Celeribacter indicus: one gene and its partner. Each later gene encodes a partner of the first gene's protein in a complex. Links are inferred from orthologs where the notes say so. Each region holds a gene or a part of one and is shown in the gene's direction. Other genes may lie near its edges.

The links. The genes of interacting proteins can lie anywhere in the genome.
Region 2: the proteins of P73_RS20970 (region 1) and hfq are in contact, whole or in part, in a crystal structure (PDB 3VU3), measured with the Escherichia coli proteins. The link is inferred for Celeribacter indicus from one-to-one orthologs.

Annotation. Positions count from the first base shown.
Region 1 is NZ_CP004393.1:4,291,188-4,296,025, reverse strand. Bases 584-3,487 are described here. They hold P73_RS20970 (catalase), read left to right. Parts: upstream 584-948; coding sequence 949-3,027; downstream 3,028-3,487. Other genes in these bases: P73_RS20960 (SDR family oxidoreductase), read left to right, coding at 3,307-3,487; P73_RS20965 (hypothetical protein), read left to right, coding at 3,093-3,275; P73_RS20975 (oligopeptide/dipeptide ABC transporter ATP-binding protein), read left to right, coding at 584-781. Outside these bases: more of P73_RS20975, read left to right, coding at 1-583; more of P73_RS20960, read left to right, coding at 3,488-4,254; P73_RS20955 (xanthine dehydrogenase family protein molybdopterin-binding subunit), read right to left, coding at 4,306-4,838.
Region 2 is NZ_CP004393.1:2,258,328-2,263,292, forward strand. The notes cover bases 1,088-3,746. They hold hfq (RNA chaperone Hfq), read left to right. Parts: upstream 1,088-2,129; coding sequence 2,130-2,363; downstream 2,364-3,746. Other genes in these bases: P73_RS11345 (TrkH family potassium uptake protein), read left to right, coding at 1,088-1,950; hflX (GTPase HflX), read left to right, coding at 2,461-3,746. Also shown: Trk system potassium transporter TrkA, read left to right, coding at 1-403; more of P73_RS11345, read left to right, coding at 403-1,087; more of hflX, read left to right, coding at 3,747-3,759; P73_RS11360 (hypothetical protein), read left to right, coding at 3,756-4,121; P73_RS11365 (DMT family transporter), read right to left, coding at 4,158-4,472; P73_RS11370 (penicillin acylase family protein), read right to left, coding at 4,633-4,965. UniProt on the Escherichia coli protein: RNA chaperone that binds small regulatory RNA (sRNAs) and mRNAs to facilitate mRNA translational regulation in response to envelope stress, environmental stress and changes in metabolite concentrations.

The DNA of each region.
Region 1 (4,838 bases):
ACAGGTGCTTTGGGAGGATGGCACGGATCTCCTGACGCTCGGCCCGCGCCAGATGCTCAGATACCGTTCCGAGATCCAGATGATCTTTCAGGATCCGCTCGCCTCGCTCAACCCGCGCATGACGGTGGGGGAGATCATTGCCGAACCGCTGCGTACCCACCGCCCGAAGATGGGCGCGAAGGAGCGGCGCGCGAAGGTGCGCGAGGTGATGGAGCGGGTGGGGCTCCTGCCGAACCAGATCAACCGCTATCCGCACGAATTCTCCGGCGGCCAGTGCCAGCGGATCGGCATCGCCCGCGCGCTGGTGGTCGAGCCGAAGCTCCTGATCTGCGACGAGCCCGTCTCCGCGCTCGACGTCTCCATCCAGGCGCAGGTGATCGGCCTGCTGGAGGAGTTGCGCCGCGATCTCGGGCTGACGATCATCTTCATCGCACATGACCTGTCGGTGGTGAAACACCTCTCCGACGAGGTGATGGTGCTCTATCTCGGGCGGATGATGGAAAAGGCATCTTCCGACGCGCTCTTCGCGGATCCGCGCCATCCCTATACGCAGGCCCTTCTCTCCGCCGTTCCGGTCCCCGATCCGAAGGTCGAGCGGGGCAAGAAGATCATCTCCCTCGCGGGGGATCTTCCCAGCCCGATGAACCCGCCCTCGGGCTGCGTGTTCCGCACGCGCTGTCCCCTGGCGCAGCCCGTCTGCGAAACGCAGCCTCCCGAGGAGCTGCGCGGGGATCATCGCACGAGCTGTCATTTCGCGGGCATGCCGGTCCCGGCCGAATAGGCGCGCCCGGACCCGCAGGACGCCGTCCCGCCCTCGCGGCCGGGCGGCGTTTCGCCGTGCGCCGCATTTTTTCCGCCCCACCCGGAACCACCCGGTTCCGCTCCCGTTGGCTCTGCATGGCCGGACGTTGCGACCGTGCCTCGGTGAGTGTGTGACAGGAGGAAGTTATGTCATCCGAGAAGACCCAGTCCGGGATCGAAATGACCACCGGATCAGGCGGCGAACCGCAGCAGCGGGGCGGGGAGCCCCTGACCACCAATCACGGCGTTCCCATTCCCGACAACCAGAACAGCCTCAAGTCCGGGGAACGCGGGCCGACGCTGCTCGAGGATTTCGTCCTGCGCGAAAAGATCTTCCACTTCGATCACGAGCGCATTCCCGAACGCATCGTCCACGCCCGCGGCACGGGGGCGCACGGCTATTTCGAATGCACCGATCCGATCCCCGAGCTGACCATGGCCCAGCCGTTTCAGAAGAAGGGCATGAAAGTGCCGGTCTTCGTCCGCTTCTCGACCGTCGCGGGCTCGAAAGGGTCGAAGGACACGCCCCGCGACGTGCGGGGCTTTGCGGTGAAATTCTATACGGAGGATGGCAACTGGGATCTCGTCGGCAACAACATTCCCGTGTTCTTCATCCAGGATGCGATGAAGTTCCCCGATCTCATCCATTCGGTGAAACCCGAATCCGATCGCGGTTTTCCGCAGGCCGCCTCGGCGCATGACACGTTCTGGGATTTCATCTCGCTCAGCCCGGAATCGATGCATATGATGATGTGGCTCATGTCGGACCGCGCCATCCCGCGCAGCTTCCGCATGATGGACGGATTCGGCGTTCACACCTTCCGCTTCGTCAACGCCTCGGGCGAGGCGACATTCGTCAAGTTCCACTGGCGGGCAAAGCTCCGCGCTCAATCGGTGCTCTGGGATGAGGCGGTGAAGATCTCCGGCGCGGATCCCGACTACAACCGCCGTGATCTCTTCGAGGCGATCACCATGGGGGACTGTCCGGAATGGGAGCTCGGCGTCCAGGTTTTCGACGAGGACTGGGCGGCGGAGCAGCCCTATGACGTGCTCGACGCGACAAAGCTCGTCCCCGAGGAGGACATCCCCCTGCGCATCGTCGGGCGCATGGTGCTCGACCGCTATCCCGACAACTTCTTCGCGGAGACGGAGCAGGTCGCCTTCCTGCCCTCGAATGTCATTCCCGGCATCGACTTTACCGAGGACCCGCTCCTGCAAGGGCGGCTGTTCTCCTATCTCGACACGCAGAAATCCCGGCTCGGCACGACCAATTTCCACCAGATCCCGGTCAACGCGCCGAAATGCCCGATGCACAATTTCCAGCGCGACGGGATGATGCAGACATATGTCCACACCGGCCGGGCAAATTACGAGCCGAACAGCCTCTACAAGGCAGGCGAGGAGACCGGCCCACGGCCGGCGGACCATCATTTCGCGACCTATCCCGATGCGGAGGATCACGGCCCGAAACGCCGCCTGCGTGCGGAGACCTTCGCCGATCACTACAGCCAGGCGCGGCAATTCTACCGCAGCCAGACGCCGCCCGAACAGGATCACATCGTGGCCGCGATCACTTTCGAACTGTCGAAGGTCGATCTCGATCATGTGCGGGTGCAGGCGCTGTCGCATCTGCGCAACGTCGACGAGGACATGGCCGCGCGCATCGCAAAGGGGATCGGGATCGACCTGCCCGACGCGGCGACACCCGCCAAGGCGCCGTTCGACGCGCAGATTTCCGATGCCCTGTCGATCCACAAGACCGCGACGGACGAGCCGATGGGGCGGATGGTCGGTGTGCTCGTGACCGACGGCACGGAGGATGCGCAGGTGGAGGCGATTCGCTCCGCCGCCGAGGCGGCGGGTGTGCGGGTCCAGATCGTCGCGGAGAAACGCGGTGGCGTGACGCTTGAATCGGGCACGCATCTGATGGCCGATGGACAGCTTGCCGGGACACCCTCCGTGATGTTCGACGCGGTCGCGATCCTACCCTCGGAGGAGGGGGCGAAGGATCTCGCCAAGCTCGCCCCGGCAAAGGATTTCGCCGCCGATGCCTTCGCGCATCTGAAGGCGATCGTCGTCTCCGCCCCCGCGAAGGCTCTTCTCGAGGCGGTGGATGCGGAGCCGGATGATTTCGTCTTCATGGCGGAGGACGATCCGGCCGCCTGTGTCGAACATGCCCATGAACGGCTGTGGTCGCGCGAGGCGATGGTCAACCCCGCGCCGTGACGGCGCATTCCCTGCCGGGCGCCGCGGCGGCGCCCGGATCACCGCAGGCAGAAAGGAGACACAGGATGACCGAAGACAGCAAGACCGGCGTCGAGGAGGCCGCCGATCGGCGCAACGCCCAATCGGAGGCCCACGGGACCCGCCACGATGCGCGCGAGTTCGTGTCGGATCCGTCCCGCAAGCGCCCGGCGGGCGGGGCCGGGCCCGCTGACGAGCCTCCTGCCGACAGGAACAGGAAAGGCGCCTGAGCGCGGCCGCAACCGAGGAAAGGGCTGTCCGATGAACACCGCCATCGTCGTAGGAGGCACGGCCGGCGCCGGCCGGGCGATCGTCGAGAAGCTCCTGACCTACGGCTATCGCGTCGGTGTCATCGCGCGCGGAGAGGACCGGCTGGACGCGCTGTCGGAAAAGGCCCTCGGTCTCGAGGTTGCCCAGGCGGACGTGGCGTCCATGGAGGCGCTGCGGAAGGCGACCGACGATCTCGTTGCGAGGATCGGCGTGCCCGATGTCTGGATCAACGTGGCCATGGCGACCATGTTCGCGCGGTTCGAGGAGATGTCGGCCGCAGAATTCGAGCGAGTTATGGACGTCACCTTCCTCGGTCAGGTGAACGCCACGCGCGAGGCGCTGCGGCACATGCAGAGCGGCAAGATCATCTTCCTCGGCTCGAGCCTCGCCTATCGGCCCGTGCCGCTGCAATCGGCGTGTTCCGGCGCGAAACATGCGCTCAACGGGTTCGTCGGCAGCCTGCGGTCGGAGCTGATGCGCGAGGGAAGCGATGTGACGCTGCATCTCGTGCAGCTTCCGGCGATCAACACGCCCCAGTTCGACTGGGCGCGCAGCCGGTTGCGGCGAAAGCCCCGGCCCGCCGCCCCGGTCTTCAGTCCCGACGTTCCGGCGGAAGCGGTGATGAAGATCATCCGCACCGGCGCGCGGGAGTTGTTCGTCGGCCGCTCCGTCCTGCGGCTCGTCTTCGGGACGCTGGTCCTGCCCGCCTATCTCGACCGGCGCATGGCCGACGAGGGTCTCGAGGCGCAGAAATCCGACATCCAGGCCAGCCCGCAGGAGGGCAATCTCTTCGATCCTGTCGCCTATCCGCCGGCGGCCGACGGCTCCTATGGCGACGAGGCGGAGGACCACACCGTCATGGTTGACGCCGATCTCGCGCGCAAGCTGATGTTCTTCGGGTTGCCGGCACTGGCCTTTCTCCTCGGGCTGCTCTTCTGACGCGAAGACGCCGCCCCGTCAGGGGCGACGCCGTTCAGCCGATCAGGGCGCTCACGTCCTGTCCGCCCTTTCCAGTTCCGCGATCACCTTGTCGGGGGTGGCCGGCAGGTGCAGCACCCGCGCGCCGCAGGCATTGTGGATCGCGTTGAGAACCGCCGCCCCCGCGCCCGAGATGCCAAGCTCGCCGATGCCCTTCGATTGCATCGGATTGGCGTGGTCGTCGCGTTCCTCGAGGAATTTCACGTCGATCTCCCGCGGCACGTCGGCATGGGCGGCGACATGGTAGTTGGCGAGATCGCGGGTCACGAGATGACCGGTGCGCGGATCGTGCTCGAGCGCTTCGTGAAGCGCCGTGCCGATGCCCCAGACGATGCCGCCGATGGCCTGGGATCGTGCCGTCTTCTCATTGAGCACGCGGCCGATGCCGAGCGAGGTCACGAAGCGGCGGACACGCACCTCGCCGCTCCAGCGATGCACCGCCACTTCGCAGAAATGCGCGCCGTAGCCGGAGGAGAAATGCGTCTCGTCCGTGTCGCCGGACGAAATATGTGCGGTCTCGTCGAGTTCTCCCTCGATGAGATCCG
Region 2 (4,965 bases), 2.0 Mb from region 1 along the record:
GGGGGCGGCGATGGCGATCTGTCTCGTGAACGATCCCTCGCTCGTGCCGATCCTCTCCGCGCTCGACATCGACGCCTATATCAACCCGCGCGCGACCACCGTCTCCTCGATCCTGCGCCATATCCGCCACGGGCGGGTGCGCAACGTCTATTCGGTGGGCGACGGCGAGGCGGAGGTGATCGAGGCGCAGGTGCTCTCGACCTCGCCGATCTCCGGCAAGCGCATCCGCGACATCGACTTTCCCGAGGGCGTGCTGGTCGGCGCGATCGCCAAGGGCGACGTCTATGTGAAGCCGACCGGGGAGACGCGGATCGACGAGGGCGACGTGATTTCCATCTTCTCGCTCACCGCCGACGTGCCGGAGGTCGAGCGGCTGTTGCAAGTCTCGATCGACTTCTTCTGATGAACCGCTTTTCGCGCATGCCGTTCTTTGTCCAGCTGATGCTGGTCTCGGGGGGCGCGATGCTGGTCCCGGCCTTCTATGCGCTCATCCTGCGCGAATGGGACGACGCGCGGGCCTTTCTCTATCCCTCGGTGCTGGTCTGCTCCCTCGCGGGCTTCATCGCCATCGCGCTGTTCCGGCCTGAGGCGACGGAGGCCCGCGACGGCCGGCGCGACCGCGACCGGGAGGGGCGCAACCAGCTCCTGACGCTGCTCGGCACCTATACGGCGCTGCCGCTCGTGCTTGCCGTGCCCTTCGTCGAGGCGACGCAGGACACGACCTTTCTCAACGGTTATTTCGAGATGGTCTCGGCGCTCACCACCACCGGCGCGACGCTGTTCGACGATCCGGCGCGTCTGAGCCGCCCGGAGCATCTCTGGACCGCGCTCGTCGCCTGGCTCGGCGGGCTCTTCGCCTGGGTGACGGCGGTCGCGGTGCTCGCGCCGCTGAACCTCGGCGGCTTTGAGGTGATCTCCTCGCGCCAGCCCGGCCAGAGCGATGCGCGCGCCTCGCAGATCACCCGCATCGCCGCCGCGCCGGAGCGGATGGCGCGGTTCACGACGAAGCTCTTTCCGATCTACATCGGCCTCACGCTCGCGTTGTGGTTCGCGCTCGCCATGGTCGGCTCTCCCGCCTTCGTCGCGCTGATCCACGCGATGTCGGTCATGTCCACCTCCGGCATCTCGCCGGTGGGCGGGCTCACCAACACGCGCACCGGCTTCGTCGGGGAGCTGCTGATCTTCGCCTTCCTCTTTCTGGCCCTGTCGCGCAAGACCTTCACCGCCGACAACCCGCGCCCCGACGCACCGCCGCTCTGGCGCGACCCGGAGATGAAGATCGGGCTCGCGCTCATGGTGGCGGTGCCGCTGCTGCTGTTCCTGCGACATTGGGTCGCGGTGCTCGAGGTCTCGGGCGACTGGACCTTCGGCCGCGCGCTGTCCTCGCTCTGGGGGTCGATGTTCATGGTGCTCTCCTTCCTCAGCACCGCGGGCTTCGAGAGCATGGGCTGGGAGGAGGCGCGGCTCTGGTCCGGGCTCCAGGCGCCGGGCGTGCTGCTGATGGGGCTTGCGATCTTCGGCGGCGGGGTGGCGACCACGGCGGGGGGCGTGAAGCTCCTGCGCCTTTATGCCCTCGTGCGGCACGGCGAGCGGGAGATCGAGAAGCTGGTCTCGCCCCATTCGGTCGGCGGGGCCGGGGCCAACGCGCGGCGGATAAGGCGCGAAGGCGCCTATGTGGCCTGGGTTTACTTCATGGTCTTCGCCTTCACCATCGCGGGGGTGATGATGCTGCTCGCGCTGCTCGGGCTCGATTTCGAGCGGGCGGCGATCTTCACCATTTCCGCGCTGACGACGACGGGGCCGCTGGTGAGGGTCGCGGGAACCGACCCGATGAGCTATGCCGCGCTGACCGATCCGATGAAGCTCGTCCTCGCCGGCACGATGGTGCTCGGACGGCTCGAGATGCTGGCGATCATCGCGCTGCTCAACCCCGAATTCTGGCGCCGCTGACGGGGCCGACAGGCGTTAGCGCTACAAATGACGTAATTTTGCGCCGCGCCGCGGCATCGCGTCGCGATTTTCCATGCACAATCTTGACATTCCTCAAGAACTCCTGCGAACGTGAGCGCAAGTGCTGTCGCCCGAGGGACAGTTCGCATCATAAAGCGCAAGAAAAAGGCAATTTTCTCATGGCCGCCGATAAACAGAATCTCCAGGATGCCTTCCTCAATCACGTCCGCAAGACCAAGGTTCCCGTCACGATCTTCCTGATCAACGGGGTGAAGCTTCAGGGCGTGATCACATGGTTCGACAATTTCTGCGTCCTGCTGCGCCGGGACGGTCAGAGCCAGCTTGTCTACAAGCATGCGATCTCCACCATCATGCCGGCCCAGCCGATCAACCTCTACGACAGCGAGGAGTGAGGGGGCCGCGCCCCTTGCATTCCGTCCTGCACCGATTACGTGACGCGCACCCCCCGCATCCCGCGGCGGGTGCCCACGTCTGTTGAAGGAGCGGCATTTGGCCGAATTGCACGAACACGAGATCCTGCCGACGCGCGCCTGGGTTCTCCACCCGGACATCACCTCCGACCGGGACCGGCGCGATCCGGTCGCGGGGCTGGAGGAGGCCGTGGCGCTCGCCGAGGCGCTGCCCAACCTCGAGGTGGTCGGCTCGGAGATCGTGCGCCTGCCGAAGATCCAGCCCGGCCACCTGTTCGGAACGGGCAAGATCGAGGAGCTGAACCAGCGGATGAAGGCCGCGGAGGTCGAACTCGTGCTGATCGACGGGCCGGTGAGCCCGGTTCAGCAGCGCAATCTCGAGAAGGAGTGGAAGGTGAAGATCCTCGATCGCACCGGCCTCATCCTCGAGATCTTCTCCGACCGCGCGCGCACCCGCGAGGGCGTGTTGCAGGTGGAGATGGCGGCGCTGAGCTACCAGCGCACCCGGCTCGTGCGGGCCTGGACCCACCTCGAGCGCCAGCGGGGCGGGCTCGGCTTCGTCGGCGGTCCGGGCGAGACGCAGATCGAGGCGGACCGCCGCGCCATCGACGAGCAGCTCGTGCGCCTGCGCCGGCAGCTCGACAAGGTGGTGAAGACCCGCGAGCTGCACCGCGCCTCGCGCGCCAAGGTGCCGTTTCCGATCGTCGCGCTCGTGGGCTACACGAACGCCGGGAAATCCACGTTCTTCAACAAGGTGACGGGTGCGGACGTGTTCGCCAAGGACATGCTCTTCGCCACGCTCGACCCGACGATGCGGCAGTTGTCGATCCCGAACGCCCATGGCGGCGACCGGGAGATCATCCTGTCGGACACGGTGGGCTTCATCTCGAAACTGCCGACGCAACTGGTCGCCGCCTTCCGCGCCACGCTCGAGGAGGTGCTCGACGCCGATCTGATCCTGCATGTGCGCGACATCGCCGCCGAGGAGACGGAGGAGCAGAAGGAAGACGTGCTGAAGATCCTCCATGATCTCGGGATCCGGGAGGACACGCCGATGTTCGAGGTCTGGAACAAGATCGACCTGCTGCCGGAGGAGGCGCGTGCCGCGCGGCTCGAACGCGCGGGGCGGGAGCCGAATGTCTTTGCGATCTCCGCGGTCACGGGCGAGGGGATCGACGCGCTGCTCGCCGCCGTCTCCGCGTGGTTCGAGGAGGACAAGATCGAGCGCGACCTCGTGCTTCCCTATGCCGAGGGCCGGAAACGCGCCTGGCTGTTCGAGGAAGGGGTTGTGCTGAACGAGGAGATGACGCAGGACGGGTATGACCTGAAGGTCCTCTGGACCCCGCGTCAGGAAAAGCAGTTCCGGGAGATGACATGAGCGATCCGAAGCCGGGGAAACCCGCCGCCGCCCGCGCGCCTGCACAGGCGATGCCGAAGGACGGGATGCGGCTGTTCATGATGCTGTTCGAGGCGAGGGCCGGGGCGAAGACCCGCCTGCGTCCGGGGGCCTTGCATGCCATCGCCGTCTTCATGGTGGCGCCCGGCAGGGAGATCGCCATCGCCAATGCGCTCAAGGGCCTCGGGATGACCGGCTGGGAGGATCCGGAGCTGAAGCACCAGATGGACATCACCGGCCGGAAACGGCTTAAGGATGCCGATCTCGACCGGACCGCCCGCACCGCCCTCGCGAAGGGCGCGGGCTTCCTCGTCTACCGCAACGAGATCACGCGCCAGGCCTGAGCGGGACCTGGCCGCGGACGTCCGTGCCGGAACGGGTCATCCCGCCGCCTTCATCACCGCGATGCCCGCGACGATCAGCCCGGCCGCCGCGAGGCGCATCGGGTTGACGGTTTCGCCCAGCACGATCACCCCGACGACGAAGGCGCCGACCGCGCCGATGCCGGTCCAGACCATATAGGCGGTGCCGAGCGGCAGGTGGCGCATGGCGAGGCCGAGAAGGCCGAAGGAGGCGAGCATGGTCAGGATCGTGAAGACGGAGGGGCCGAGGCGGGAGAACCCGTCGGACTGTTTCATGGAATAGGCCCAGACGACCTCGAGCAGCCCCGCGACCGTGAGATAGATCCATGCCATGTGCCGTCTCCCCGTGGGTTTGTCCGGTACCCCTGTCCGGTACCTTTGCCTCAGGATGCTGCGCCGCGGGACCGGGCGCAAGAGGCATGAAATAAATATTCTCACCAGGAAAGGCGCGGGATCGGAGAGCGCCTGTTTTCCGGGCGAAGGCCGGGGCGCCTCAGCGGGGCCGCAGATGCGTGACCCCGACGCCTGCCGCGCGGGCGAGTTCCGGGTCGAGGCTCATCGGCACATATTCCCCGCGCCGCCACAAGCCGCCCAGGTCGTCGTAATGGCGGGAGAGCGGATGGCCGGACTGTCCGGTCGCGATGATGAAGACGGAACTGTCGGGATCGGCGAAATCATAGACCCCGCGATAGGCCGCGCCATGGACATTGGCGAAGGGATTGGGGCCCTCGCCGGAGGTGACGCCGCGCATCAGCGTGTTGTCGCCGCCCGATGTCGACTGGCGGATGTTCACCACCCATTTGAGAAACGGCGTGTTGCCGAGCAC